DNA from 3 places in the Yersinia antarctica genome. Region 1 is predicted to be linked to each of the others. Evidence: predicted binding sites of a transcription regulator. Region 1 holds the regulator's gene; each other region holds the start of a gene.

Region 1 (10,374 bases):
ATTGGCGTGGCTTAGTCCACGCTTTTTTTATGCCCTGATTTCCTGCAAATTTGATGTTAACAACGGGTATTCACCCAAATCACATGACTGCGTAAGTTCATCCAGATAGCTGTGCGTTGTCTGGTTGCACACTCGGTTTATTAGAAATAAAACTGAAATTGTTTATTGTACTAAACACTAATAACTCCCTTTCTCTTTTCCACTTCTGCGTTTTATCCCCTGGTCAATGTCGACATATTGCTCCTTTTTTTAGCAACAAAGCGGCTGTCTGTAAGTCTTTCTTAAATATTCGCTTTACGAATTAACTGAGGAGAAATCCCTATTTCATGGAGAGAAAACGCAGGCTTTATTGCATCGGCTGAAACCATTCAATATGTCAATGAGAGAAGATTTATAATTAAGAATATGACGTTATGCATTGTTTTTAAAGCTTTTGTGGGCTCTGTAATATTTTTTCACAGTTATGTGCTCGTTGTCATACTTTGAATAATTAGCGTTATTTTTAATTGATAATTCGCGTCGCGAAAAATAGTCTGTGTGGCAGCAGCAATCTACAGAGCGGTTGTTTTTCGCAACAGAAGTTTTTTAGCAGTAATGGCTGGTGGTTATTTCTCCCCAGCAAAAATTTTACCCACTAGGGTTTTTTTGAGGCTAAACCTGTGAGCTGTGGTGGACACAGGCAACGCACTTTAAATGTGATGTCAAAGAGGAATTTTTTCATATGGTTACGCACGGTGCTAAACGTAAAACGCTGGCGCTCGCAGTCGCGGGTGCATTGTTAGGAACGGGGTACATGGTAGCCCCAGAGGCCAAGGCTAAAGGCTTTATTGATGATTCGTCACTGACCGGTGGGATTTATTATTGGCAGCGTCAGCGTGACCGTAAAGATTTAACGCCAGGGAGTGCGGAGTACGGCAAATATGTCGCCAACTTGCACCATTCTACCTTTAACGCCAATCTGGATTTCTCTTCCGGTTATGCGGCTGACATGTTTGGTATTGACTTGGCTGCTTTCGGCGCAGTTGAAATGACCAACAGTGGCCCGGCAGCGCCAAACGAAATTGGTTTCAGTGACGCTAAAACCCGTTGGGATGAGAAATGGACCGGTGATAAGAGTGGCGTCAGTGTTTATAAAGCCGCGGCCAAATTTAAGTTAGGTGATTTCTGGGCGCGGGGTGGTTATATCCAGCCAACGGGTCAGACACTGCTCGCACCACACTGGAGCTTTATGCCAGGGACCTACCGTGGGGCTGAAGGTGGCGCCAAATTCGATTTTGATACTGCCGGTGCCTTGTCCATGTCTTACATGTGGACTGATGAATATAAAGCACCTTGGTATCAGAATATGTACAACTTCCGCCAGGCTGATGGCAAGACCGGAGTAAGTTACCTGCACTCAATCGGTGCTAAATACGATTTCAAAAACAAACTGGTGATGGAAGCGGCATTTGGCCAGGCAAAAGATTACATGGACCAGTATTTCGCCAAGGCTTCTTACGCCTTCCCGGTGGCTGGCAATGATCTTCGTACCTCTTATCAGTTCTACGGCGCAAAAGATAAAGTTGATGGCGGTGCCAGCAATGTAAACGACGTCTATGACGGATTAGCCTGGCTACAAGCGCTGACATTGGGCTACACCACCGGGCCATTTGACTTGCGTCTTGAAGGTACCTGGGCCAAAGCTGACGGTAACCAAGGTTACTTCCTGCAACGTATGACGCCAGGCTATGCGACCTCTAATGGCCGTTTGGATGTTTGGTGGGATTCCCGCTCTGATTTCAACGCCAACGGCGAAAAAGCGCTGTTTGGTGGCGTGATGTATGACCTGAAAAACTGGAATCTTGCGGGTTGGTCAGTGGGAACCTCCTATGCGTATGGCTGGGATGCAAAACCAAGTACTAACCCAATTTATGACCAGAATACGCGTCTGAAAGAATCTGCTTGGAACTTTGATGTTCTCTACACTCTGCAAGAAGGCCGGGCGAAAGGCACGCTCTTCAAACTGCATTACACCATGTATGACAACCACACCAATATTCCAAGCTTTGGCGGCGGTTTTGGCAACGTATTCCAGGATGAAAAAGACGTTAAATTCATCGTGATTGCACCCTTTACCATCTTCTGATGTTGACCACTTTTTGATTGCCATCCCCGGTAACCAACCCGGGGACATAATGGAGCACCCGCCATGAAGAAAATGCTTTTTATTATTACCACAGTATTGGGATTAAGTGCCTGCGCACCACAAACCCCAGTTCAACCGGAAGATAGCAAACTCAAACAAGCCTACAGCGCGTGCATCAATGCCAGCGAAGGTTCGCCAGAAAGATTGATCCCCTGCAAGGCGGTGCTAGATGTGCTGAAACAAGAGAAAGCGCATCAGGCTTTTACTGAGAAAGAGACCGTTCGAGTATTGGATTACCAGCGTTGCATTGATGCTGCACATACCGGTAATGGTCAGGCCTATGACGCGCAATGCGGGAAGCTGTGGCAAGAAATACGCAGTAATAATAACCCAGATAAATAATAGTCCTGATAAAAGTGACCAGGATAACGGCAATTGAGCTAACAATAACGCTGCCAGCAGCAATACTGTCAATAGCCGTTTTGGCAGCAGTTATTAATTACGGATGAGGTTAGTGATGAATAAATTCAAATTAAATGCTTTAGCGGCGATAACCGCAACCTTTGGCTTGATGGGATATGCCAATGCTGATACCCGTAATCAACAACTTGTTGATCAACTCAGCACATTGAAAGTTAATTATAAATTGTTGGATAACCGTGCTGCTGAAAATGGCGTTGATTGCGCCAAACTGGGTGCCGACTGGGCATCATGTAATAAAATCATGATTACTCTGACCAACACCGGGGATGAGATAGTCGGCCAAGACTGGGCTATTTATTTCCATAGTATCCGCCAGATTCTGACCGTCGATAATAGCCAGTTTAAAATTACGCATCTGACGGGCGATTTGCATAAAATTGAACCTACCGCCAAATTCACCGGATTCCCCGCCAATCAAGCGGTTGAAATCCCTATTACTGGCGAATACTGGCAGTTGTTTGCCACTGACTTTATGCCGCGCTGGTATGCCACTGCTGGCGATGCTAAACCCAAAGTACTAAAAAATACCGATACCGAAGATATCAATGAGTATCTGACACAGTTTACTGGCGATCAGTGGAAACGCACCAAAGATGACAATAATGTGCTGATGACGCCGGAATCACGCTTTGTTAAAAACGAAGCGGTAAAAACGTTGTCTGTGGCTAACTTGCGTGGGCAAATAATCCCTACGCCTATGGAGATTAAGCTCTATAAACAGGATGTGGATCTGAGTCACGGGGTTGCGCTGGATCTGAGTGTATTGCCTAAAGCTGCCGCAGAGGCAGCTCAGCAGCGCTTCGAATTACTGGGTCTGAAGGCCAATTCAGCCGGTTTCCCGATAAAAACTGTGATTCAACCTGCCGCGTTTAAAGGTGACTTAGCGGTTTCCGGTGCTTACGAGCTGAAAATTGGCGAGAAAGGGGCACAGGTTATTGGTTTTGATCCGAGCGGCGTGTTCTATGGCCTGCAATCCATTCTATCGTTGGTTCCGACTGACGGCACTAAGACTATTGCCACTCTTGAGGCGAAAGATGCGCCACGTTTTGAATACCGGGGTGTGTTCCTCGATGTTGGCCGTAATTTTAAAACCAAAGATGCAGTGCTGCGCTTACTTGATCAGATGTCAGCTTATAAGCTGAACAAATTCCACTTCCATCTAAGTGATGATGAAGGCTGGCGTATTGAAATCCCAGGCTTGCCCGAATTGACCGATGTTGGTAGCAAACGTTGTCACGATTTGACGGAGAATACCTGCTTGCTGCCGCAATTGGGTTCTGGCCCAGACAGCAATAATATGGGTAGCGGCCATTTCACTCGTGATGATTATATTGAGATTCTGAAATATGCCAAAGCACGCCAGATTGATGTGATCCCTGAAATCGATGTGCCAGCACACGCCCGTGCAGCCGTAGTGTCGATGGAAGCCCGTTATAACAATCTAATGAAACAGGGCAAAGAAAAAGAAGCTAACGAATTCCGTCTGCTTGACCCGACTGATGATTCCAATACCACGTCAGTTCAGTTCTATGAGCGTAAAAGCTATCTCAACCCATGCCTCGACTCTTCTAAGCGGTTTGTCGATAAAGTGATTGGCGAAATGGCGCAGATGCATAAAGAAGCCGGTATGCCACTGACTACCTGGCACTTTGGTGGCGATGAAGCGAAAAATATCCGTTTGGGTGCGGGTTATCAGGACAAAAACGGGCCGATTGAAGCGGGTAAAGGCATTATTGATAAGAGTGTTGAAGATAAACCTTGGGCCAAATCACAAGTTTGTCAGGATATGGTCAAACAAGGCAAGGTGCAGGATGTTGAACATCTTTCCAGCTATTTTGCCATTGAAGTCAGTAAGTTGGTTAATGCTCACGGCATCGAGAAGATGCAGGCTTGGCAGGATGGGTTGAAAGACGCCAAAGACGCTAAAGCGTTTGCCACTAAACGCGTTGGTGTCAACTTCTGGGATACCCTCTATTGGGGTGGTGCTGACTCAATCAATGATTGGGCCAATAAAGGTTATGAAGTGGTCGCGTCAAATCCAGATTATGTCTACTTCGATATGCCATATGAAGTTAATCCGAATGAACGCGGTTACTACTGGGCAACCCGCTTTAATGACGAAGCGAAAGTATTCAGCTTCGCACCAGATAACATGCCGCAGAATGCCGAGACCTCAGTGGACCGCGATGGTAATCACTTTAGCGCGAAAAGCGATAAACCTTGGCCGGGTGTACATGGCATCTCGGGTCAGTCATGGAATGAAACCGTCCGCACTGATGAGCAGATGGAATACATGATCTTCCCGCGGATGTTGCCATTGGCCGAGCGTGCCTGGCATCGCGCTTCGTGGGAGCAAGATTACAAAGCGGGCCGCGAATATCAAGGTGGCCAGACGCATAGCGTCGATACCAAGGCGTTGGACATCGATTGGCAACGTTTTGCCAACATCATGGGCCAACGTGAACTGGCAAAACTGGATAAAGCCGGTGTGTCATATCGCCTGCCTGTCCCCGGTGCTCGGGTTGTGGCGGGGCAGTTGGAAGCCAATATCTCACTGCCGGGCCTGATTATCGAGTATTCAACTGATGGCGGTAAGCAGTGGCAGAAGTATGATGCGAAGGCAAAACCTACCGTGAGTGGCGAGGTGATGATCCGCTCCACCAGCCCAGACGGTAAGCGTAGTAGCCGTGCTGAGTCGGTTAAAGTCTGAAAATTGGTAATATCGAGCTGTGTCTAATGTTATCTCCTGTTTGCTTTATTTTTTGGCTAAACAAATTTAAGTGAAGTTGAGTTGATGGTTTTTCCCCCGGCAGGTCCGGGGTTTTTTTTGCTGTAAAATTGATGCAGCTCGCTAAAAGGGGGAGAGTCAATAAATGGGGGCGATAAACAGTGAATTTGTCACTCAGGAAAGATCAATAACGGGATAGATACCCAATGTTATTGGTGTTGCAGATAGCTAGCAGGCGAACGAACCCAGAACATCGCTAATACTCTAGTGGCTTTCAGTACCAAGGGGATAAATATCAAGGACATAAATAAGAACGACCACCTGACTCCCAACCGAGAGATACTCAGGTATAGAACGGGAAAGGTGGCCATCTTGCTGATAGCTTATGTTAACCAAACAGTAGAACCTATCAATCTGGATTAAACATAAGCCGTAGTGTATTCAGTGCTTAAAATCTTTATAAGATAATGCTTTCAAAGCACATTATCTTTTATCGTGTGCCGACTCGTTTTCACGGCAATCACCGGTCTCACAATGGCCGTACAGATACAGACTGTGATTGGTCAGCTTGATACCATGCTGTTTAGAAATTTCACGTTGAAGCGATTCAATGGATTCATTGCTAAACTCAATCACTTTGCCGCAATCCAGGCAAATCAAGTGATCATGATGATGCTGCTGCGTCAGCTCAAAGACTGATTTACCGCCTTCGAAATTGTGGCGGGTAACAATACCGGCATCATCAAACTGGTTCAGTACGCGGTAAACCGTGGCTAAACCAATCTCTTCACCAATATCGATCAGCTTTTTATAAAGATCTTCCGCGCTGACGTGGTGGCACGCCGGATCTTGCAACACTTCCAGAATTTTAAGCCGGGGCAGTGTTACTTTAAGGCCTGCGTTTTTTAAGGCTTTGTTGTTGTCAGTCATGCGGATTCAGTCCTGTTACTATCGTTTCAAATTAAGGCTGTTCAGCCTATGACATCCGTGGCGCAATAATTACAATTGCGTCTCATTATAGAACTGCTAGCCCCAAATGAAAACCGTGGTTGTTAACAAAGATATAATTGCACACTTTGTAAGATTAATCATGCAGTGTATTGATGAATGGGGATAACACATCATTTAAGTGTACAGTGACGAGGGATAAAGTTACAAATTTGTAGCAGTTTATTTTCATTTTGCGCGCAGGAAGATGTGGATATGTGGGCCGCTTAACAAAGCACAATCGGATAGCCGGACGCGCTGTTCACCATGGATGGGAGCTAAAGAGAGAGAGAACAACGTTATGACAAAAAGCACAGCTCAAAAGGATAAAAGGCAACGGAAACGCCCGGCAGTGTTGAACACGACCATAGCGTTTCCGACAGGCTTGATTAACCCACTATCTCAGACAGGCTCAGTTCTTCAGTAATCTGTTTTACCCATGCCTCAACCCGCTCATTGGTAAGTTCTGGCTGACGGTCTTCATCAATTGCCAGACCAATAAAGTGGTCGTCATCCGCCAGACCTTTGGACGCTTCAAAATGGTAGCCCGCGGTTGGCCAATGGCCCACGATTGCGGCACCACGTGGCTCAATGATGTCGCGCACGGTACCCATCGCATCACAGAAATATTCTGCGTAGTCTTCCTGGTCACCACAACCAAACAGCGCCACCAACTTGCCATTGAAATCGATCTCTTCCAGTGTTGGGAAGAAATCATCCCAATCACACTGCGCTTCGCCGTAATACCAGGTTGGGATCCCAATCAGCAAAATATCGAAGCCTTCTAAATCTTCTTTACTGCTTTTGGCAATGTCGTGAACCTCAGCAACATCTTTGCCCAGTTGCTTTTGGATCATCTTGGCAATGTTTTCAGTATTGCCAGTATCGCTGCCAAAGAAAATGCCTACAGTTGCCATATAGCTAAATACCTTTTAAATTCAAATAGTTATGCAAATTACTGAGCGTTCTGCCCAATATTATAACACATGTATAGGGCGACATAATGCCAGAGAACCCCATCAGGCTTTTATCAAGTTTATGCGATATTAAATTTTTGTGAGTCGCTCAACCTTATAACACCATTGCCGATAACCGTTGTGTAACTGAATAGTTGCAATTTGCGGTGCCAGGGGGAAACCCGTCAGATGAAGGTCTGCCGGCAAAGGAGTTGTCGTTAGCTGTATGAACGTCCTTTATTGCTTTTCGGTCATCAAATAACACCAGAGTCTCTAACGATAACTATCCGATATATAAGGGGAACGAACATGCAGTTTTTAAAAAATATTACTATCAGGGCGGCATTGCTTTGGGTACTTGGCGCATTTTGTCTGCTCTGGGGCGGTGTATCGGCCTATACCTTGTTATCACTCAACCAACTGACACAATCCTCCAACGCGAATACTGTGTTGGTTGAAAATATGAATTTGGTTAATCAGGGGACGGATCAATATTTCCGTATGGTGACACGTCTGTCTCGTTCAGTAGATTACCGCCAGAGCGGTAATATCGTGGATGCTGACAAAGAATTGAAATCATCCCATGTTGCATTGGAAAACCTGAAACAAAAGTTGGCAGAATTTAAAACTATTGACCATGCACAGTTAGACTCCGCTTTGGTTAGCGGCGTGATTGATGGATGGAGTGGGTTAATTGAACAAGGGGTTACGCCGCTGTATCAAGCTGCAATGGACAATAACAGCGCCGCTTATCAGGATTTAGCGAAAAAAACGGTACCTGCATTGAGTCGCCAGTATGGTTCAGTGGCTGAAAAGTTTAATCAGGCGGCATCAAAAGCTATCGGGGTGGCTAAAGATCAATTCTCTCATTTGACCAAAGTGAGCAGCATTACCCTTATCTCAGCGCTGATCGCCGGTCTGGTGATTTTACTGGCAACAGATCGCTATCTGGTTGCCAACCTGGTGCGCCCACTGGACGATATTCGCGAGCATTTTCGCGTGATTGCTTCTGGTCAGCTTGGTCTGCCTATTGCTGATTTTGGTCGCAACTGTGTTGGGCGGTTATTCCCGCTGCTGCGTGATGTACAAACCAGTTTGGTGAATACTGTTCAGGCAATTCGTAGTAACACCGATGGGATCTATCATGGTGCAGCCGAGATTTCAGCCGGTAACACCGATTTGTCATCCCGCACTGAGCAGCAAGCTGCGGCGCTTGAAGAAACAGCGGCTAGCATGGAGCAGTTAACCGCAACCGTAAAACACAATGCTGATAATGCACACCATGCCAGTCAACTGGCGGCGAATGCCTCCGCCACCGCGAAAAAGGGCGGAATATTGGTAGCAGATGTGGTTAACACCATGAATGAGATTTCAGCCAGTTCGCGGAAAATAGCCGATATCACGACGGTAATTAACAGCATTGCTTTTCAGACTAACATTTTGGCACTGAATGCAGCCGTTGAAGCCGCCCGTGCCGGTGAACAAGGTCGTGGCTTTGCTGTGGTTGCCAGCGAGGTGCGTAATCTTGCACAACGCAGTGCACAGGCCGCGAAGGAGATTGATGGCTTGATTAATGAGTCGGTTAGCCGTGTCAGTAGTGGTTCGGCCTTGGTGGAAAGTGCTGGTATTACTATGGATGAAATTGTTCGTTCCATCACCAATGTGACCGATTTAATGGGTGAGATAGCTTCTGCATCTGATGAACAGAGCAAAGGTATTAGCCAGGTCGGACAAGCGGTGGCAGAAATGGACAGTGTGACACAGCAAAATGCCGCGTTAGTACAGCAAGCTTCCCGTGCTGCGGCCTCGCTAGAAGAGCAGGCCACTCAGTTAAACCGGGCGGTGGCCGTGTTTAAACTAAAGGCAGATGACGAACGAGTAAAACCGGCAGTGAAAACACGGGCAAATCCGTTAACCGCAGCACCTGCCAGCGCGAGAGTGGATAACAACGCAAACTGGGAAACATTCTAAAAACCGCTAACAGCCCGGTGACTTCAGTATGAGCGGGGTAAAGTAAAAACGGCGTAGCGTAAGTGATTACGCCACGCCGTCGTGGTAACCGATAGGGTTAAAACCCTTCTTGTGAATGGGCTAATTGAGCCAGCAACATTTGTTCAATCAGCTCACTACGGCTGATGTTACGCTGCTCTGCAAGGCTGTTGAGAGCATCGACGGCATCGGCATTAATCTTCAGTTCCACGCGTCGTAAGCCACGCACTTTATCGCGCCGTAGTTGATTTCGCTTATTAATTCTAAGCTGCTCATCACGGGATAATGGATTTGTTTTCGGACGCCCCGGACGGCGTTCATCTGCGAACAGATCCAGCGTCGTGCGATCCGTTTGTTCTTTTGCCATAGGTAGCAGTACTACAAGGGATTTACATCAGAAAGCGTAACGAAGCCTTGTCTGACGATTCGGTTTACATGTTTCAGGTTGAGAACATAGCTTGAGCGCATTGAATAACCTATATACCAGCAGCCTGAATTTGCATTTGCACCGGTTACGATCTGTGAACAGCGACCGAAGTCCGCAGCAAAATTAGAGCGCGCCATAATACCCCAGCCAACTGAGCAACGACAATGCTTTACTGTGATTAGATTGTGCTAATTCGTTCTTTTTTGCACAATTTTTCCACAGGAAATACATTTTTTTTCCCCAGGGGATGATTTTTAATCAATCCCCATCGTGCGCTGTACTTTTTTTATTCAGCCTCTTTTTCATCGATGCTGTTTTCATCAATAAAGCGGTGGATAGCCCGCAAGACAGAATCCGGCTTTTCCGCATGTACCCAGTGGCCAGTCCCTGCGACCACATAGGCTCGGGCTTGCGGGAATTGGCGGGCAATATCATCACGATGGCTATCTTGAATATATGGCGACAGCTCACCGCGAATAAAGAGGATTGGGTGCGGCCACGGTGGAATAGGCTGCCAGCCGACAATATTTTCGTATTGATCCCAGAGTGTGGGCACATTAAACCGCCATTCGCCGTTGTGGAATGATTTCAATAAGAACTGAATGACCCCTTCTTCTTTTATCGACTCACGCATCAATTGAGCGGCTTCTTGTCGCTGGGTTATACCCGCAGTACTCAC
Region 2 (10,374 bases), 2.8 Mb from region 1:
GCTGGCTATCGAGCAGGGAGCGCCGTGCTTCCAGCACACTGCTTAAATCGCTTTTATTGGCCTGATACTGCGCCATAACCAATTTAACCCGTTGTTTTTGCAGTGGTATAACTTCATCAGTCTGACGCTGCCATAATTGCTGTGTGGCCTGATATTGCGCCAGCAGAGTATCGAGTTGCGCCCGGTGGTCGCGGGTGAGTAATGTAAGCTGGTCGTTGGCTTCCATTGAGCGCGACACATCGGCGGCATAGTCTTTATCCTGACGTTGTGAGCGGAATAGTGGCAAATCAACAGTGATCATGACGCCCGCCATATCGTCATACTCGTCAGCTCGTTTAGCGTAATAGACTTCGATCCCAACGTCCGGTGTGGCGGCAATGGCTGATTGTGCGGAGCGGGCTTTGGCAACGTCAGCTTCACGGCTGGCAAGCAATACTTCAGGGTGCTGTTGGATGGCATCACGCAACACGGTGATATCCGCCGGTAGGCGGGCGAAAGGAGGCAACGGGCCGCTGATATGCTTGACCTCTACACCGGTTAACTGCGTCAATTGGGTTTGTGCCAAGGCAACATCACGTTGTGCGGTGGTCAATCTATCCTGCATGGCAGATAACGTCAGGCGCGCATCCAATACACTGCTGGGTAATGCACCACCACTGGCAACACCGGCCCGTTGCAATGCGACCTGTTTTTCGCTTTCTTTTACCAGCACTTGCGCTGCGCCCACCGCCTGTTCGGTCAGGGCGAGATCAAGCCACGCCTGAGCCGTCTCTTTTTGCAGCCTGGTGCGGATAGTTTCACTGCCTGCTGCCGTTTTGCGCGCTTCAGCACTCAGGGTATCAGCCTTTCTTTGTCGCTTATCACTACTGATATAGTCCTGCATGATACCGACCCGCTGCATGGTCATGCCCTCGCGGGTGAAGCGGCGGGCATTACTGCCGCCGACGGGGAGGTTTTCAATACCAAACTTCAATTTTGGATCGGGCAGTTGCGTGGCTGAACTGGCCATATTTTCCAGTGCATTGACCTGATGCTGATTAGCTGACAGCTCAGCCGAGTAGCGTTCAGCGGAGATCAGCGCCTGTTCCAGTGTGATATCTGCCGCGTAGCTCACCGCTGGCAGAGTGAAAAGTGCCGCCATTAACAGTGCGGTAAATCCGAATGGCAGCTCAGCCGAGTAGCGTTCAGCGGAGATCAGCGCCTGTTCCAGTGTGATATCTGCCGCGTAGCTCACCGCTGGCAGAGTGAAAAGTGCCGCCATTAACAGTGCGGTAAATCCGAATGGCAGCGCAGCCGTGGGGCGCACCTGCTGTGGGTGATTCAGTAAAGGGGTCATCATTATCCCGCCTTATGGCCGCTGTGCTGAAATGGCAGTTAGCTGATAGCCTCGTTCGGTCTGGCGGAAACTGAATGTCACGGATGTACCTGCGGGTAATGGCTGTGCGGCCAGGCTCTCCGGCAGGTCAAATGTCATGGTCATCGGTGGCCAGTTCAATGCCGGAATGGCGCTATGAGCAATAGATACGCGGGTGGCATGCCAGGTTTTTATCTGGCCCTGGGAGTGATAGCTCTCTGCTGGCGCAGAATCCGCCATTATTGTATGACTATCATGAGACATCGGGCTATTTTCACTCATGGCCGGGCTGGCGGCGAACAGCGGAGAAGAAAACAGTAATACAGCAGATACAGCGCTAAATAAGATACGCATAGCAATAACTCCAAAACATAGAATAAGCACAACACACCACGATTAAGTGGCCTGAAGAAAACGGTTATTTATGTCTGGATCTATTCTCTAAAGCGGCAGAAAGCGATTTCAGTGGGGGGGCCGACAATGGGGGGGGTATGCCAGTCAACGCGCTGGACGCGTGGTGTTTGTTGCCTATCAGCCAATACTAACTCCGTATTGGTGGGTAAGGCTGCCAGCACCAACATGCCGCTGTCAGACTGGACAGAGTCAGGGATGCAGTGTTTTTCACATAAGGAGTCTTGCGCCTGACCATGAGACATATCCATCATTGATGGCATGTCGTGCATTTGGTTTTCTGTTGCTAAAGGGTCAGGCTGTATATGCCCTTGATGCTGGGTAAATACCGGCGAGGCAGAAGGGGCAATATCACACTGATGGCCGGCGATGGCCAACTGTGCGTTGAGAATTAGCCAGCAGGCAACCAGCAGCATACCGCACATGCGCATTTTACTGGCGCGCATCCGGTGCATAAGCTGTGGTACTCCCCTAAATGCTGGCATGTTTAACCTGAATGTGTGGTGATATTAAATAATGCTGCCAGCGAGTATAGGACCATCTCCCTGTTTTTAGAATGGTTTTATCGGGTTGCACTGAGTGAAATGAAAGGTTACCAAAACGTTAGTATGCTGAATTTATTCTATTTATTTCGATATCTGAAGTCGCAATGGGGGTTGATTAGAAGAAATATTTACTTTTCTTTAAGTTATTATCCAACGCCCGCTGAGTTATTAGCCCACACCGCTATGCATCAATCGGCGTGGGCTGAATAAGCCTAAGCCTTACCAGGCATAACTGACAGTAGCGGTGGCAACACGGCCACTGCCATAGAAGCAAGCTGCCATCTGTGCACAACTGGCAACATATTCTTTGTTGAACACATTGTTGACGTTAACCTGCAAACTGATGCCTTTCATCGCTGGCAGAGCTTGTCCCAGTTCATAACGCATCATCCAGTCATACAATGTCACCGCCGGGACTTTAAAGCTGTTCTTGGCATCACCCCAACTGGTGCCGATATAGCGGACACCAACACCGGTGGATAAGCCATCGACTACTCCTTTATCAAAGGTATACATTCCCCACAGTGAGGCGGAATGGCTTGGTGTGCGGGCTGGCATTTTGCCTAATTCAGCCAGTGTTTTGGTTTCACGCACTTTCCCTTTGGTGTAGGTATAGGCAGCAATCAGGTTGATATTGTCGTTAATCTCACTGTTTAACTGCGTTTCGATCCCCTGAGATTGCACTTCACCAATTGGGACGTTGTAGGCCAGTGCCTGGTCGTATTGGCTGATATTTTTCTGGCGTAAATCGTACAATGCGGTCGTCAACAAGGTGCTGCTGCCCGGTATCTGGTATTTGAGGCCAAGCTCAACTTGACGCGCGGTAACCGGGTCCAATGCCCCAGTCCCCGGCGCGCCTTTGGCGGTGCTAGGTTCAAATGAAGTACTGTAACTGATATACGGCGAGATACCGGAATCAAAGGCATACAACACACCAGCACGGCCGGTAAAGGCATGGTCGTCTTGTTGATCCTGAGTGGCGGTTTTGCGGCTTAGCGTTTTTAACTGTGACCAGTCATAGCGCCCGGATAAGAGGAAATTCCACTTATCCAGTTCAATTTGATCTTGTAAATAGACTCCCACCTGATCGAGTTTGGTCAGATCACTGCTATTGAGTGACAAGTCACTCTCTTTAATATTCAGACCATAGACAGGTGATACCCAATCCAGATTGTATTTTGTCTGCACGGTGCCCATAAAGAACTGACTATCAATACGGCTACGTTTGTAATCCAGCCCAGTCAGCACCGTATGGTTTAACTGCCCGGTCCAGAAATCAGCTTGCAGTTGGTTATCAACGGCAAACTCAGCCATGGTCTGGCGCTCGATTTGCGGGCGGCGAGTCATGGTGCGGTTATCTGGCAGCAAATTCATAAAGACCAGATACTTGTAATCTTGCTTGTTATAGCTGTAGCGCAGGTTCTGGCGGAATTTAAAGGTGTCATTGATATAATGCTCAAGGGCATAACCGACAGAGGTCTGCTCGCGTTCAGACTGATCAAATGACGGGTCGCTAACGTTAAAATCGTAAGGTATATGGCCGTATGCAGTACCAAACACGGTTCCAGTGGCTGGCAAGAAGTTACGTGAACCGGCTTTGGGTTCTTTCTGATAACTGGTCAGTAAGGTAAAGGTGGTGTCTTCGTTCGGGATAAAGGTTAATGCCGGGGCGATAGCAAAACGCTCCTGTTTAAAGGTATTTACGGCATCATCTTGTGTTCTGCCAAGCCCGTTCAAACGATAGAGTACTTTACCTTCATCATCCAACACGCCACCGAAGTCGAATGCTGCTTCAGCCAGGCTATTATTGCCTGCACCCACCTGCACTTTATGAATACTTTCCGCTGTTGGGCGTTTACTGACCATATTGATCAGGCCGCCGGGGTTCACCTGGCCGTAAAGCACTGATGCTGGGCCGCGGATTACTTCAATTCGTTCCAGCAGCCAGGGGTCTATCTGGCCTCCACGGCGTGCACCACCTAATGAGTTGTAGCTTAAGCCATCGAGAAAACGCGGGGCATAGCCAAAACCACGAATGATCACTTCGTCATTCATATTCGAGCCGCCACGGTATTCCGGCACGACACCGGCGGTATAGCGCAGGGCCTGTGCCACAGAAGCCGCTCCTTGATCTTGCATTTGCTGGCGGGTAATAACTGAAACTGATTGTGGGGTGCGGATCAGTGGTGTGTCAGTTTTAGTCGCGGTGGCGCTGTTTTTAGCGACGAAACCATCATCTTGTTGGCCGCTGCCCGGTTTGGCGACAACCACTAATTTATCTTCTTTAGCCGCAGTGGCCGCTAATGCGTTGAGTGACGGTATCAGTATCAAGGTGGTGGTGAATAATAAGGTCTTTGCTGTGCAGCCTGCGCGAAATGGCAATGTTGTTGGTATCTTCTTGCCAGAAATATCAAACATGATTTATCCCTACCTGGAAGTACAATAATGGAAAGTATTTGAACCTCATACGTCAGGTTCTTGATGCCAACCGGGCTTTATTTGCCTCTATTTAGCTTGGTTGTTACAAAAAAACGTTATATTCCAATCCAATAACCGTCGCATAGCACATCGCCCATATCTAAATTACGATGATAGGCTGGCACACTGGAGAGAATGCTTACTATGTTATTGCAAATAATAATACTTCTCAATATTATTTGTATTTAGGTAATAGCCTTATATATATTAAGCCTTATATCCATTTGTGATGGCGCACAGTCGCCGCGCTATCAATGAATAAAGACGTAATCATAAATAGACCGTGACCGGTGTGATGACATAAAGAGGGCAGCGTGTGAGAGTGGCGAGCGAATATCCAGAGAGTCAGCAGTTATTACAGGATCCTTCGGCGGGCAGTGAATCATGGTGGCAGCGCATCGCACAATGGGGAACGCCCCTGACTGAACCGGCAGCAGCTGGCAAAGTAAAGCTGACTTTCCTGTGGCGCGACCGACAAGGAAAGGCGCGTGATTCGGTATATAGCTGCGTGTATATCGATGTTAACGGCGTGACAGATCATCATAGTGTTAATCCTGAATCGCTCACTCGGCTGGGCCAGACGGATGTTTGGTATTGGCAGGCAGAGGTAGAGTCTGATTTTCGTGGCAGTTACAGCTTTATTCCCGTCTCAGCAGAGAAATGTTTGAATTTGCCAGCCGGTAGCCCGCAAGAACAGCGTCAGGCACAGCGCGATTGGTGGATCTCATTGATGGATCTCGCTGAGAACGATCCGTTAAACCCGATTGCCGCGCATTGCAGTTATCGCGGAATGACACTTTCTGCGGTTCATTTAGCCGATGCTTTGCCGCAAACGGCCTGGCAGCCAATCGATGCGGGTAAAATTCTGCCCGCCGAACCGCAACGTTTACAACTGATTAGTTGGCACAGCCAGTTATTGGGCAATAGTCGCAATGTGTGGATTTACTCAACGACAACCGGTGCTGAAGATAAAGCCGAACGCCCATTGGCTATCTTGCTGGATGGCCAATATTGGGCACTCAGGCAGCCGGTGTTTGGCATATTGGATAGTGAAACCGCCGCAGGGCATTTACCTGCTAGCGTCTATGTGTTGATCGACATCATTGACCAGACTCATCGTTCGCAAGAGCTGCCTTGTAATCAGGATTTCTGGCAGGCATTGCAAACAGAATTACTGCCGCAGATTGCATTGCAACAGGCTTTTACGGAACAAGCGTCTCGTACTGTGGTGGCCGGGCAGAGTTTTGGCGGGTTGGCATCGTTGTACGCTGGATTACATTGGCCACAGCGTTTTGGTTGTGTGTTGAGTCAGTCCGGTTCGTTCTGGTGGCCTGATGTTGATAATTTCAAGGCACTGACGGCGGGGACTGCTGAACGTCAGGGCTGGCTGACCGAGCAGGTGTATCAGGGATTGGGGGCGAGTCAGCCATTGAATATCTTTATGGAAGCAGGTCGCCGTGAAGATGTGATTTATCAGGTCAATCAAGCCATGAGTGCAGCGCTTCGTCAGGCAGGGCATCGGTTGCAGTATCGGGTCTATGCGGGTGGGCATGATGCTCTATGCTGGCGGGGGGGCTTAATTGATGGATTACGCTGTCTGTTAACCTGATCGACTGAGTTTTAACCGCCTTCGGCGAGCAGAGGGCAGACTCGCTCTCTGCTCGCTTGTGGATTAAATTTTAAATCGCCCCTTCGGTATCACCAATGGTGTATGTGAAACCGGATCATCAATGATCAAACACGGCATACCAAATACCTGCTCGACCAAATCTGCTGTGATCACCTCGCGCGGGTGACCTTGTGTAACTACCTGCCCGTCGCGCATGGCGATAATATGGGTAGCGTAACGACAGGCATGATTAAGATCATGCAGAACAGCAACCAAGGTATGGTTATGTTGCTGATTAAGGTTACTGAATAACTCCAATAAATCAATCTGATGGGCGATATCTAAATAGGTGGTGGGTTCATCCAGCAGCAGCAGCGGCGTCTGCTGTGCCAATACCATAGCTATCCATACTCGCTGGCGTTGCCCGCCAGATAATGCGTCCACTGATCTGTCAGCCAGTTCACTGACACCGGTGGCTTGCATAGCATTATTGACCGCCAGTTTATCGGCCTGTGTCCATTGCTGTAATAACTTCTGATGGGGATAACGGCCACGCGCCACCAAATCTAACACGCTGATACCGTCGGGTACTTGCGAACTTTGTGGCAACAAACCCAAATGACGTGCCACCTGCCGGGTATCAATGCTGGCGATATTCTTGCCGTCTAAAATTACCTGACCTGCTTGCGGTTTCAGCAAACGGCTCAGTGCGCGTAGCAGCGTTGATTTACCACAGGCATTGGGGCCGACAATCACCGTAAATTCACCATCAGGAATGGAGATGCTCAGGTTCTGGCTGATTATCTTACCGTCGTAGCCCAGTGTTAGGGCGTCGGCTTGTAAGCGGGAGGAAAAAACGCTGTGGTGTAGGGTGGCTGCAGGGGTAACAATACTCATGATCGCCCGGACTCCCGGATTAAAAGCCAAATAAGATACAGGCCGCCGATGCTGGTGGTAACCACGCCGACCGGCAATTGATTAGGTGGAAATAGGTGTTGGGCGCAGAGATCGGCGGCAACCAGTAATAAGGCGCCCATCAGTGCCGATGTGGTTAACGTCACTGAAGATGTGCCCGCCAGACGCCGTGCTATTTGTGGGGCGGCTAATGCAATAAAGGAGATAGGCCCGGCGGCGGCGGTGACGGCGGCCATTAGAATGACGCCAATCGCCATCAGGCTCAGGCGAGTTTTCTCAACGGGAACCCCTAAGGCACCAGCGGCATCATCGCCCATTTCCAGCAGTGGCATGCGGCGGCTAAGCAGCATTGCGGCTATCGTCGCGGCAAAGATAAACATCAGTGATGGCAGGCCCTTAGCCCAGCTCAGACCATTCAATGACCCCGCCCCCCAAGCCGCGGCAGTCATCGCTGACTCCAGTGATGCCGTGATTGTCAGCCAGGTATTGAATGCAGTGAGCATCGCGCCAATGGCAATGCCGACAATAATTAGCCGAAAACCTTGAATCCCTTGTCGATATGCCAGCAGATACACCGCAATAGCTGCCAGTAAGCCGCCAACCAAGGCGCTGCTGGCAATCTCGAAATAGTTCCCATTAAACAGAGTAATCGCTACTAGCGCACCGGTATAGGCACCCATATTAAAGCCGATGATGTCAGGGCTGCCAAGTGGGTTACGTACTAATGACTGAAATATTGCGCCACTGATACCCAGTGCGGCACCAAAAATAAGCGCCATCACTGCGCGGGGTAAGCGCCATTGATTGACGATAATATCCACTGCACCGCGGGTTTGCCCGAACAAGGCATTAAGTACCTGTTGAGGCATTAATGCCAGAGTTCCCGCCATTAATGCCAGCAGTGCGCCCAACAAACAGGCCAGTAGCAGCAGGCTGCAAACAACTAAACTGCGTGGTCGGATGCGTAAATTTATCGCGCCATCGGGGCGACCAAATAGCCACGGCGAGGTGACAGACTTCATAGCGCGGTCATCCTTTTGTTACGTCGAACTAGCCAGATTAGCAAAGGCGCGCCAATAAATGCCGTTACGACGGAAACCCGTAACTCGCCCGGCACCAAGAAGCGGCCAATAATGTCAGATACCAGCAACAGGATAGGTGTCATCACTAATGTGAATGGGAGAATCCAACATTGATTCGGCCCAACAATCCAACGGGCGATATGGGGGACCATCAGGCCAACAAAGGCGATAGGGCCAACGGCTGCGGTAGCGGCACCGCACAACAAGGTGACGGCGATGACCGCCCAAAATTGGGTTTGGATAATTCTGGCCCCAATCGCGGCCGCCAGATCCTCTCCCATATGCATCGCATTGAGTGGCCGAGCCAGCAACAGGGAGATCACACCGCCGAGCAGGATTGCCGGAGTGACGGCCAATACCACTGACATACTGCGGATATCCAATGACCCTGCCTGCCAGAAGCGCACCCGATCAAAGACCAGTGGATGTGTCAGTGATATGCCAGAGGAAATCCCCATTAACACAGCGCCAATCGCGACACCGGAAAGTGTTAGGCGCAGGGGATTAACGCGCCCGCCGCCCTGAGCACCGACCCAATACACCACCAGTGTGGTTAACATCGCACCGATAAAAGCGGAAATAATATAGCCCTGGATGGCATTAACGCCGAAAAAAATGATCCCGACGGCGACGGCAAAACTGGCTCCGGCATTGACGCCAAGAATACCGGGGTCAGCCAGTGGGTTACGGGTTAGGGCTTGCATGACTGCACCCGATAGCCCCAGCGCTGCACCGGCGAGTACACCAATCAAGGTTCGCGGCAGACGTGATTCAACGATCAAAATGCTATCGGCGCTGTGCTCTGTGCCGAGCAAACTCTGCCAGACCACGGAGAAAGGGATGGCTTTGGCACCGAGCATCAGGCTGGCAGCCATGACCAATAGCAACACAACAATGCTGAACAGCAGCAACAGCCCGCGTCGGCGCGCTGTTGGTACCTCTGACGTCGACACCAGTGTCAGCGGTTTTATTGAATATTGATCTGGAGAATAATCAGCAGGCATTGTAACTCTTCTTTAACAAATGATTATTGTTATCGATTTGATTATCATTATTATTTGGGTGAGATATGTTAGCACGCATTATTGTTAGAATGCATCGCTGTGGTAACGCAGGGGGAAATTTAGCCTGCTCGGTCACATTCCTGAATGCGCTCAACGTCAGAAGCGGGACTTACCCAATCAATGAGCAGGTTTAAACATCCCTTCAATTCGGGCTAACAGATTACTCGCACTGTAATAATCCAAGCGGAAAGTGTCATAACCCACGGCATAAACACGGTTGTGCTCAATCGCTGGAATATGAGCTAAAAATTTATTACTTTTCAATGCATCAACTGACGGTTGATCACCGGAGAAGAGTAAAATAGTCTCACCGTTCAGACCTTCAGCCAGCTTCTCGCCACCTAACTGAATAATATCCTTACGATGTCCCATACTGGTGTTACCTTTCACGGCTTCAGGTATTTCAGCGAGCCTAAAGCCCAGCTCCTGCAACAATTTGCCCTGTGCCGAGTCTTCAGTCCACAAGTTCGCGGTGCTACCGGCGGCTTGATAGACAAAAGCCGACGTTGGCTGCGGTGGTAAGGTAATACTCTGTTTCACCTCATTGAGCCGGTTGGCAAATTTATCAATCACATCTTTCGCATCGGTTTCATGGCCAGTTGCCTGCCCCAATATCATTGCTAACTCTTGCCAGCTTTTATCATCGTAATTAATCACTAAGGTTGGCGCGATAGCAGATAACTGCTCATACAATTTCACTGCCGAATCCCCCCCGGTGGCAGAAATAATAATTAAGTCAGGGTTCATGCCGGCAACAGCTTCGGCGTTTGGCTCAGTCTGATATATCGGTACCAGTTTTTTTGCCTGTGCGACAGCCGACCATTGAGTAAAGAACCCTTGATTATCTGCGACGGTGGAGCTGGGCGCGGTCGCTCCACTGGCAATCACCGGCGCATTGATCGCCAATAAGGTGCCA
Region 3 (10,374 bases), 1.1 Mb from region 1:
TGCATCTGATTGAAACTGCTATTGCTGAAAGCTGGATCACCCGTAAACCAACCAAAGATGGGTTTGTCACCAGTTTGGAACTGTTTGCCGCCGATGGTACCCAACTTGCTCAACTTTATGGTCAACGCACCGAAGGGCAACCAGAACAAAATCAATGGCGTGAGCAGATTGCGCGCCTGATCAATAAGGATATCGCTGCATGAGACTAAGGCTGCTGTCACTCCCTTTCATTCTGTCACTGAGCGCCGGTATTCTGCCGCTAAATACATTCGCCGCAGAACGTATTGTCACCATTGGTGGTGATGTAACAGAAATCGCCTATGCACTCGGTGCTGGTGGCGAGATTGTGGCTCGTGACAGTACCAGTCTACAACCGCAGGCAGTGCAGAAGCTGCCTGACGTGGGGTACATGCGAATGCTCAATGCCGAAGGGATTTTGGCGATGAAGCCGACCATGCTGTTGGTCAGCGAACTGGCTCAACCCTCATTGGTACTCAAACAGGTTGCCGACAGCGGGGTTAACGTGGTTACCGTACCGGGACAAATCACGCCGGAAAGTGTAACGGCGAAGATTAGTGCGGTCGCCACAGCGCTTCATCAGCCAGAACAAGGCCAAAAACTGATTAAAGACTACCAACAACGTTTAGCTGCGGTGAGTAGTACGCCACTGCCGGTAAAAGTGCTGTTTGTTATGAGTCACGGTGGCCTGACACCGATGGCTGCCGGTCAGAATACTGCCGCAGATGCCATGATCCGTGCCGCCGGTGGTAGCAATGCCATGCAAGGCTTTAGCCGCTACCGCCCACTGTCACAAGAGGGGGTTGTCGCTAGTGCACCGGACTTATTGCTGATTACCAGTGCCGGTGTGAAAGCACTGGGTGGCAATGAGGGGGTCTGGAAATTACCCGGTATAGCCCTGACACCCGCGGGTCAACATAAGCGCCTGTTAGTGGTGGATGACATGGCATTACTTGGCTTTGGCTTGGAAACGCCGCAAGTGCTGGCGCTGCTGCGCAAAGGCATGGAACAAGCGCAATGAATTGCCGTATCCATCCACGCCTGATGCTGAGCATCTTACTGATGGTTCTAATCTTATTAGCACTCGGCTCGGCCAATATGGGGGCTTTGACGCTCTCGTTCCGTACCTTGTGGCATGCATCATTAGATGATGCTATGTGGCATATCTGGTTGAATATCCGCCTGCCGCGCGTGTTGTTGGCGGTGGTTGTCGGCTGCGCGCTGGCGGTTTCCGGTGCCATCATGCAAGGGTTATTCCGTAATCCGCTGGCTGATCCCGGCCTATTGGGTATCAGTAGTGGTGCCGCTTTGTGTGTCGGGCTAATTATTGTCATGCCATTCAGCCTGCCGCCACTATTAGCCCTTTATAGCCATATGGTCGGCGCGTTTATTGGCAGCCTGGCCATCTCAGCCATTATTTTTACCCTCAGCCGCTGGGGCCATGGCAACTTATCCCGCCTGCTACTGGCTGGTATCGCCATTAATGCGCTGTGCGGTGCGGCGGTCGGGGTGCTGACTTATATCAGTGATGACCAGCAATTACGCCAGTTCTCACTCTGGAGTATGGGGAGCTTAGGCCAGGCTCAATGGTCAACACTGATGGTGGCGGCTTCTCTGATCCTACCCGCCTGTGTTCTTGGATTATTACAGGCGCGTCAGTTGAATCTGTTGCAGCTAGGAGATGAAGAGGCACACTACCTCGGTGTTAATGTACGCCAAGCCAAGCTGCGTTTGCTATTACTGAGCGCCATCTTGATCGGTGCCGCGGTGGCTGTCAGTGGAGTTATCGGTTTTATCGGGCTGGTCGTGCCACATCTTATCCGCATGCGTATCGGTGCTGACCACCGCTGGTTGCTGCCCGGTGCCGCACTGGGTGGGGCTTGTCTATTACTGACCGCCGATACTCTGGCCCGTACCTTAGTCGCCCCGGCTGAAATGCCGGTCGGGTTGATAACCAGCCTACTGGGTGGCCCTTATTTTCTATGGCTGATTTTACGTCAGCGGGAGCAACTCAGTGGTTGATATAGCTGGAGTTAATCAAGCAGTAACACCGCCGGCGTTATTAGAGGCTAATCAGCTCGCCTATCATGTGCAGGGCCAGAGGCTAATCAAGAATGTTTCGCTACAAATTGCCAGCGGCGAAATGGTAGCCATTATCGGGCCGAATGGCGCGGGGAAATCAACCCTGCTGCGCTTGTTAACCGGCTACCTCACCCCTTCTGATGGCGAATGCCAATTGCTCGGCAAAGATCTGAAGAGCTGGCAGCCGCAGGAATTGGCCCGTACCCGTGCAGTCATGCGGCAATACAGCAGCCTGGCTTTTCCATTTAGTGTTAGCGAAGTGATTCAGATGGGCCGAGCCCCTTATGGCGCGGCACAAAATAGGCAAGCTTTAGAAGAGGTGATGGCTCAAACGGACTGTTTGTCACTGGCACAGCGTGACTATCGCGCACTGTCTGGTGGTGAGCAACAACGGGTACAATTAGCCCGCGTATTAGCACAATTGTGGCAACCACAACCGACACCACGCTGGTTGTTCCTTGACGAACCGACCTCCGCATTAGATTTGTATCATCAACAGCATACCCTGCGCCTATTGCGCCAGCTCACCCACCAAGAACCCTTGGCGGTGTGCTGTGTGTTGCATGATTTGAATCTGGCCGCACTCTATGCCGATCGTATTTTGCTGCTAGCACAGGGCGAACTGGTGGCCTGTGGCACACCAGCGGAAGTGCTCAATGCCGAGACGCTGACTCGCTGGTATCAGGCAGATTTGGGGATTTCACGCCACCCTGAAACCGCACTACCACAGATCTATCTGCGCCAGTAAATGATACACATTGCGAGGCTCAAAGCGAGCGGCCAGTCAGACTGACGACAAATCACGATGATGCGATCTGAAGCCGTGAGAATAGGCAAAAGAGTAAAACGTCGCGCCTGGGATGGCGCAGCTCGAACCACCAAGGGCGATGTTACCATCTGCCTATTCTCTGCGCCGCTGGCACTTTGCCATTAACCTCACCCGTCTAAGGCTAGCTTTGCTTTTCTAACGCCACCTTCGGTTCTGCATCAGCCAACAATTCATAAATTGCCTTACCCACAATTTGCACTGCTCGTTCGATTTCTGCGGTCATTGGTTTGCTGTAGCTGAGCCGCAGGCAATTGCGGTATTTCCCTGAAGCTGAACTAATAAACCCAGCGGCAACCTGTACCCCCTGTGGTAATAAGCAGCGATTAAGCCGCAAGCTATCAAATCCATGAGGCAACTCGACCCAGAGCATAAAGCTGCCCTGCGGCCTGCTCAGACAGGTACTCGGTGGAAAGTATTTCATTACCCAACTGGTCATAATATCGCGGTTACGTTGATATTGGCGGCGCATCCGGCGCAAGTGCTGCATGTAATGCCCTTGCTTGATAAACTCAGCCATCGCCAGTTGTGGCAACGACACCACCCGCCCAGCAGAAATATATTTCATGTGCAGCGCTTTCTCTAAATAGCGCCCCGGTGCAATCCAACCAATGCGTAAACCAGGTGCCACCGTTTTAGAAAAAGAACTGCACAGCAGTACCCGACCATCATCATCAAATGAGGCAATGGTCGGTGGGCGCGGGTATTGATAAGCCAACCCGCCATATACATCATCTTCAATAATCGCCACATCATAGCGCTGAGCTAAGGTCAGTAAAGCCTTCTTGCGTTCGTCCGGCATATTGTAGCCCAGAGGGTTATTGCAGGTTGGAGTAAGCTGAATCACTTTGATCGGCCATTGATCCAGTGCCATTTCCAATGCCTCCAGACTGATCCCCACCACCGGATCGGTCGGGATCTCAATCACCTTCATTCCCATCCCTTTCAGGGTTTGCATCGCACCGTGAAAACTGGGGGAATCGATAGCAACAATATCACCGGCCTGACAAACCGCCCCCAATGCGATAGCCAATGCGCCATGGCAGCCAGAAGTAATAATGATATTTTCAGCCGACTGATGATTACCGCTATCCAGCATCAGCCGGGCAATTTGCTCACGCAAAGCCGGGGTACCATAAATATTGTCGTACTCCAGCACTTCCTCGCTTTGGTGTAGGCTAATCCGGCTAAGCAATCGACTGAGTATTTTTAGTCCCGGCCCAGACAGGTCGGGCGAACCGACGCCCAAATGGATAACATTCGCTTGATCGCCCCTGGTCAAAAATGCCAGCGTATTTTCCCACTGTGATACCTCTACCGGCCGCTGGGCATGGGTGCATGTCGCCGGTAAGGAAGGCAGGTTTGAACTGCAACGCACGAAATAGCCCGATTTCGCGCGCGCTTCAATTAGCAGGCACTCTTCCAACTGCCGATAAGCCTGCTGGACGGTACTGATACTGACACCATGCTCGTCACTCAATACTCTGACAGAAGGCAGCCGCTCCCCTGCAATATACAGCCCCTCTTTAATCCGTTGACTAAGAATATCAGCCAGTTGTTGGTAACGAGTCATTGATATCACCTGATAAATTGAGTGGGACCAGTACAGATGGCGCTTATTTGTACCATTCAGTTTATATATCGCATATCTGTATGGAAATAATAGTCCCCATTTGCATCTGTAATGTTTTTCGCCAAAGTTTCATGCTAGTGGCTCACCTAATGACGGGGAGTCGATGATGAATAATATAATTGAAGATCAGATAGATGAATGTCGTTCGTCGGCTGCTCGAGCAACGAAAAGCCGCCACAATATTTTTATTCAAGTGTGGCTGAAAGCATACAGATACCTATACCAGTGCAATGAACGACGTAAAACCGCGAATACACTGTCAAGATTGAATTCAGATCAATTAAAGGATATTGGCCTAAGCCGGGATGATATCAAACGGGATTACAGCCGCCCGTTCTGGCGCTGAGTTAGGGTTCTCATGGCAGTAAATAAGCTTAAAGCTGAATAGACTGGCTTCGGTGTAATACCGTACCGAAGCCAGTATTATTAGTTAGAAATCATAACCGACGGTTGCCAGCACTGAGCGCTCAGCACCCCAGTAGCAATAAGAGGTGTTGTAACAGGCTGCGACGTATTTTTTGTCGGCGATATTATTCACATTCAATTGAACAAATGCCCCTTTCAACGACGCAGCCCAAGTGCCTAAATCAGCACGGACAGAGGCATCGCCCAGTGTATAAGAGGGTACGCGCAAAGTATTAGCATCATCAGCCCACTGCTTGCCAATATAGCGGATACCCGCACCAATATTGATGCCGTAACCTGCCTCATATTGCGCCCACAGTGATGCCATATTTGACGGTGCTAACACCGGTGTATTGCCATCATTACCATCAATAGCATCTTTGAATTTCACCCGATTATAGGTATAGCCCGCAATCACACTTAACCGGTCATTAACCTGGCTTCTGGCCTCCAATTCCAACCCCTGTGAATTAACTTTACCGGCTGGTACAAAATAGGTCGCCGGCACGGCACGGTTTGCCACATCATTTTGTGTCAGGTCATATAAAGCGGCGGAATAGAGTGAAGTGCTGCCCTGCGGCTGATATTTGATACCGACTTCATACTGCTCGCTGGTCATCGGTTTCAATAAGTTTTGTTGTGCATCCGGGAACAGACTTGGCGTGATGGCCTGGCTGTAGCTGACATAGGGTGAAATGCCGCTGTCGAAGCTATACAGTAATGCCGCGCGCCCACTGGCATGTTTATCGGTGCGTTCATCGGTACTATTGGCAGTCTTATTAATGTTTTCAGTTTTCATCCGGTCATAACGACCTGATAGATTCAGGTGCCAATTATCCAGCGTCATTTCATCTTGCAAATAGATGCCACTCTGTTCATAACGGCGGTTTAAATAGGAGGTGTTGATGCCCGGAGTGGTCAGCAGATAATCGCTATAAAGCGTGCTCCCCGCCGAAATACCGGTGTAAGGGTTCAGTGTGGTCGCAAAAGCGCTGTCGCTGCGCAGATTATTGCTGAACTTCTGGAAATCAAAGCCCAGCATCACTTTATGTTCAACTGCGGCGGTAGCAAAATCAGCACCCAGTTGGTTATCAATAGCAAACGCGTTGAGCGAGGAGTCCTCACCGGAATAATAACGATTCATCAGAGTGCGATCGCTATTCCATCCTCCCTGATAAACCTGTTCTAACTGAGTATTGGAATGGGTGTAACTGGCATTCTGGCGGAATGACCAAACATCATCAAATTTATGTGAAAATTCATAGCTATAGATTTGCTGCCAACGTTTAAATACATTGTGGTTACTTTCGCCATCAAAGAAGCCACGGCTTAATTTCTGCCCATAGATGCTACCATCAGCCGGCACCGAACTGTGGTAACCACCAGAAGGGTCTTTTTGCAAATTAGCCCGCAATAACAAAGAGGTATTCTCATCCGGCTGCCACAATAATGAGGGTGCGATGGCATAGCGTTCTTCACGCTGATGGTCGTACATGGTGTCACTGTTACGGGTAATCCCGGTGAGACGAAACGCCCAATGCTCGGATATAGCATCGGTATAATCAAAGGCAACCGCTTGTGTATTGTTATTACCGGCCGTCAGGCGGAAATGGCCTTCAGAAGTAAACTGTGGGCGTTTAGATGTCATCATCACCACACCACCGGGGATACTCTGACCATACAGTGCCGAAGAGGGGCCTTTGATGACATCAATGCGCTCCAGGAACCACGGGTCTACTTGCAACACGTTAAAGCTGCCGCCGTCACTGAGTAAGCGCAGACCATCGAGGAAGGTATTGTTCACATCACCGCCATGGAAACCCCGCAGTGCGATGGTGTCATAGCGGTTGGCTCCGCCGGAAAAACCGGTGAACACGCCAGGAGTGTAATTCAGCGCCTGATTAATCGTAGCGACATTTTGGTCATCCATCTGCTGACGCGTCACCACCGATACCGCCTGGGCGGTAAGAATTAAGGGTTGATCAGTTTTAGTCGCCCCTTTGGTGGTTATCGCGGTGTAGCCCGAGGTCGGGAGATCAGCAGCATTACCTGCTTTGGCCGTGACTTCTATCGTATCTTCAGCCAGCGAAGCGAAAGGAATACACATCGCCAATGAACATAAAATAGCAGAACGCTTTATGACAAAAACCGAAAACATAGTTATCTTCCCCAGATAATTAGGCATATAAAATAGATGGTTATAATCAGCATCCATTGCTATTTCACAGCGCAATAATATTGCCTGCGTGCCACATATCGTGGGTCCATAAGTTCAGCGCACAATCTATTAAATGAGAGTGTTAATTTCAATGATAATTATTATCTTTATCATTTGAGTGAGAGGAGTAATTATCGGAGTAAGATTATTCCGTAAGGTGCAGAATGTGCCACAATGGCGGTCAGGCTGGCTTTAACAGCACACCTATCGGATTTTTGGGTTAATTGTGGCACTCACTTTCAGGCTGATCGGTTTTATGAAAAAGATTGGGTACGTTGTTGCACGTAGAAATTATCCGCTGCTGTGGCTGCTGCTAACGCTTATTTTTGCGTCAATATCAGGTACCAGCGTTGCCGCCATAGCATCAGATGCTACGGCTGAAAACAGTGAGGTGCCAGTAAAACCGGCAGTATCAGTACAACTGATTAGCCTACAAAAACAGTTGGATAAGCTGAAACAGAGTGTCTCTGCCAGTACCTCCGATAACCAGTTGAGTGTGCTAAACGAGACCGCACTGGCACTGGCGCGTGATGCTGATATCTTGATAGCCGACCTGAAGCCCAAGCGGGAACAACTGCAAACACAGTTGGAGGTTTTAGGCCCGTTACCTGCCGCCGGAGCATTGGCAGAGACCCCAGTAGTCGCCCAGCAGCGGCGGATATTGAATACCCGTAAAATCCAGTTAGATGGCCAGAATGATCAGGCCCAAGCTATCAAAACCAACGCGGAAAACCTGGCAACACAGATCATCGCGTTACGGCGCACCGCGTTGAAATCACAAATTGCCTTAAATTCTGGCAGCATTTTGGGTGCGAACTTCTGGGCACCGATCGTCAATCCCAATGTTGACGATGACCGCCGACTGAAAGATTTTACCCAAGAGCTGGCCGATGCCTGGAGCGCCGCCTGGGAACCCGAATGGCGTTTCGGCACCACGATGTATCTGCTGCTAGCACTCTTAATCAGCATATTTGGTTTTAAATTTCTCGATGTGCTGACCGCCTGGTTTTGTACCAAATGCTTACCACCAGGCCCGCTACGCCGCAGCTTTATGGCCTCAGCCACCACGCTTTGTACGGTGTTGATCACCGTCACAGTGGCGCAATGTATCACTCAAACCTTTACTCGCACGCCGGATGTCTCACAGGTAGTGATGGATTTTGCGCTGGCATTTGTTCAGCTCATGTTCTTCTCCGCTTTAATCGCGGGCCTTGGGCGGGCATTTTTATCCAACCAACGCCCCTCATGGCGGTTACCTGCCATCGCTGATGAAGTGGCCACATCACTGAGACTATTCCCCCCTCTGCTAGCCAGTTGCATCATGATTTTTGGTGCCCTTGATCAGATGAACAATATGATTAATATCAGTGTGTCTGGGGCAATTTTTAGTAATGGTATTTCGGCGCTGCTGGTGGCGCTTACTGCGGCGATTATTCCGTTACGTGCTAATCGGGTACGGCGTAATCTGGTGGTAAATGGCGAAAAACCTGAAGCCTATTCCACGCTAGCGGGATTGATTCATTTCGCCATCGGCATTACGGCAATAGCCATATTACTGTCATTGTTAGTCGGTTATATCGCACTGGCGAAATTCTTAAGTTACAAGTTGGTGTGGAGCTGTCTGGTCATCGCCTGTTTATATTTATTAGTTCATCTGTGTGTTGATTTGGCGGAAAGCATTTTCTCGCCCACCAGCAGCGCCGGTAAAGCCATTAAGCAATCACTGAATATTGATGACCGCCATTTAGCCCAGGCCGCAACGTTACTCTCCGCCTCCAGCAAAGTACTGCTGATATTGTTGGCTATTATCGCATTACTTAATGGCACCTTTGGTTCCACTACCCCGATTTCACTACTGCAAAAAGCGGTAGAGTTATTAAGCGGCGAAGGTCTGGAAAAATTAAATATTGTTCCCACTAACTTATTTAATGCGCTGGTTTGCTTACTGGTCGGTTTATACGTGCTCAAAGCCGCACGGCGTTGGCTGAATAATGAGTTCTTGCCACAAACCCAGATGGATTCCGGTATAAAGACCTCGGCGGTAACGCTTTTCAGTAACATCGGTTACGTGCTGGTGATTCTACTGACCTTATCGGTACTGGGTATCCAATGGAATAAATTAGCCTGGATTGTCAGTGCACTGTCGGTGGGTATCGGCTTTGGCTTGCAGGAGATTGTGAAGAACTTTATTTCCGGCATTATTTTGCTGACCGAACGGCCAGTCAAAGTGGGGGATTTGATCAGTATCAGTGGGGTTGAAGGGGACATTCGCCGCATCAATGTTCGCGCTACTGAGATCCAACTCAGTGACCGCTCAACAGTTATTGTCCCGAACTCCCAATTGATTTCGCAGAATGTGCGTAACGCCACCATGGCTAATGCTCAAGGGGTGGTGACCATTGCCCTGACCTTCCCACTGGATTTGGATGTTGAACTGGCACAGGCACTGTTGATAGAAGCTTATGAAGAACACGAGTCGATACTTGATACCCCGGCTCCATCAGTGAAATTCAGTCAGTTAAGCCCGGACGGTATTGTCCTCAGTGTGACCGGTCTAGTCCCCAGTCCACGAATGGTCAGTAATACCAAAAGCTCTTTGTTATTCAGCATATTAAAACGGCTTAGGGCCGCAGGCGTGTCTCTTGCGGTGGCAACACCCAGCAAAACCGCAACTGAGTTGAACTAATCGGGTAGACCATGAGTATTATTAATAACAATAATGCTCATGGCCACCTAATCACTTATTTCGCCTCACTCAAACTAAACATTTTCAGATTACACCCCGGCCACTGAGCAGATAAGGCATTAACCCCAAAGGAAAAATCAGAGCCATAGACTTACTTATCTCAGCGCTGAATCAAATAACGAATCGTAGGGCCGTCCTGCTGAATATCCAGCACGGTATAGCCGTAGTTTCGCGCATCCAATGGGATATTATTAATCGATTGCGGACAGTCGCTGATCACTTCCAGAATTTCGCCCGGCTTCAGTTGCGGCATGGCTTCTAGCGTCGCCACCGCGGGATATGGGCACGGTTCACCCACCATATCTAAGCGGTAATCAGGTACGATGACGGTCGTTGTCGATGAGGAATGACTCATAGTAGCTCCTTAGCCAGAACGGATGTGGCCGCTTTCTGTTTACGGAAGAAACGTTTTTCCCACCACAGCATGGCAGCAAAGGCAATGGCTA

Evidence for each region. Region 1 encodes Fur, which represses iron uptake genes when iron is present. Its sites were predicted from a motif close to ATAATAATGAGAACNACTATCAA; they were not measured.
Region 2: a site for Fur is predicted at 4,945-4,967, ahead of fes (enterochelin esterase). Genes of this name have one in related genera too.
Region 3: a site for Fur is predicted at 7,274-7,296, ahead of ACWJJO_RS01725 (TonB-dependent siderophore receptor). Genes of this name have one in related genera too.

What each region holds. Positions count from the first base shown of each region.
Region 1 covers NZ_JBSJQF010000001.1:1,509,843-1,520,216, forward strand. The annotation lists gene chiP (chitoporin ChiP) at 722-2,125, shown strand; gene chiQ (ChiQ/YbfN family lipoprotein) at 2,189-2,527, shown strand; gene ACWJJO_RS06990 (beta-N-acetylhexosaminidase) at 2,643-5,318, shown strand; gene fur (ferric iron uptake transcriptional regulator) at 5,820-6,266, opposite strand; gene fldA (flavodoxin FldA) at 6,713-7,240, opposite strand; gene ACWJJO_RS07005 (methyl-accepting chemotaxis protein) at 7,589-9,250, shown strand; gene ybfE (LexA regulated protein) at 9,348-9,635, opposite strand; gene ybfF (esterase) at 9,982-10,374, opposite strand, start outside.
Region 2 covers NZ_JBSJQF010000001.1:4,316,702-4,327,075, forward strand. The annotation lists gene ACWJJO_RS20020 (TolC family protein) at 1-1,141, opposite strand, end outside; gene ACWJJO_RS20025 (copper-binding protein) at 1,349-1,708, opposite strand; gene ACWJJO_RS20030 (hypothetical protein) at 1,789-2,220, opposite strand; gene ACWJJO_RS20035 (TonB-dependent siderophore receptor) at 2,530-4,728, opposite strand; gene fes (enterochelin esterase) at 5,105-6,397, shown strand; gene ACWJJO_RS20045 (ABC transporter ATP-binding protein) at 6,461-7,294, opposite strand; gene fepG (iron-enterobactin ABC transporter permease) at 7,291-8,334, opposite strand; gene fepD (Fe(3+)-siderophore ABC transporter permease) at 8,331-9,398, opposite strand; gene fepB (Fe2+-enterobactin ABC transporter substrate-binding protein) at 9,576-10,374, opposite strand, start outside.
Region 3 covers NZ_JBSJQF010000001.1:377,777-388,150, reverse strand. The annotation lists gene ACWJJO_RS01755 (hemin-degrading factor) at 1-203, shown strand, start outside; gene ACWJJO_RS01750 (heme/hemin ABC transporter substrate-binding protein) at 200-1,039, shown strand; gene ACWJJO_RS01745 (FecCD family ABC transporter permease) at 1,036-2,040, shown strand; gene ACWJJO_RS01740 (heme ABC transporter ATP-binding protein) at 2,042-2,848, shown strand; gene ACWJJO_RS01735 (aminotransferase-like domain-containing protein) at 3,051-4,499, opposite strand; gene ACWJJO_RS01730 (DUF1127 domain-containing protein) at 4,663-4,905, shown strand; gene ACWJJO_RS01725 (TonB-dependent siderophore receptor) at 4,990-7,122, opposite strand; gene ACWJJO_RS01720 (DUF3772 domain-containing protein) at 7,409-9,868, shown strand; gene yedF (sulfurtransferase-like selenium metabolism protein YedF) at 10,029-10,283, opposite strand; gene yedE (selenium metabolism membrane protein YedE/FdhT) at 10,280-10,374, opposite strand, start outside.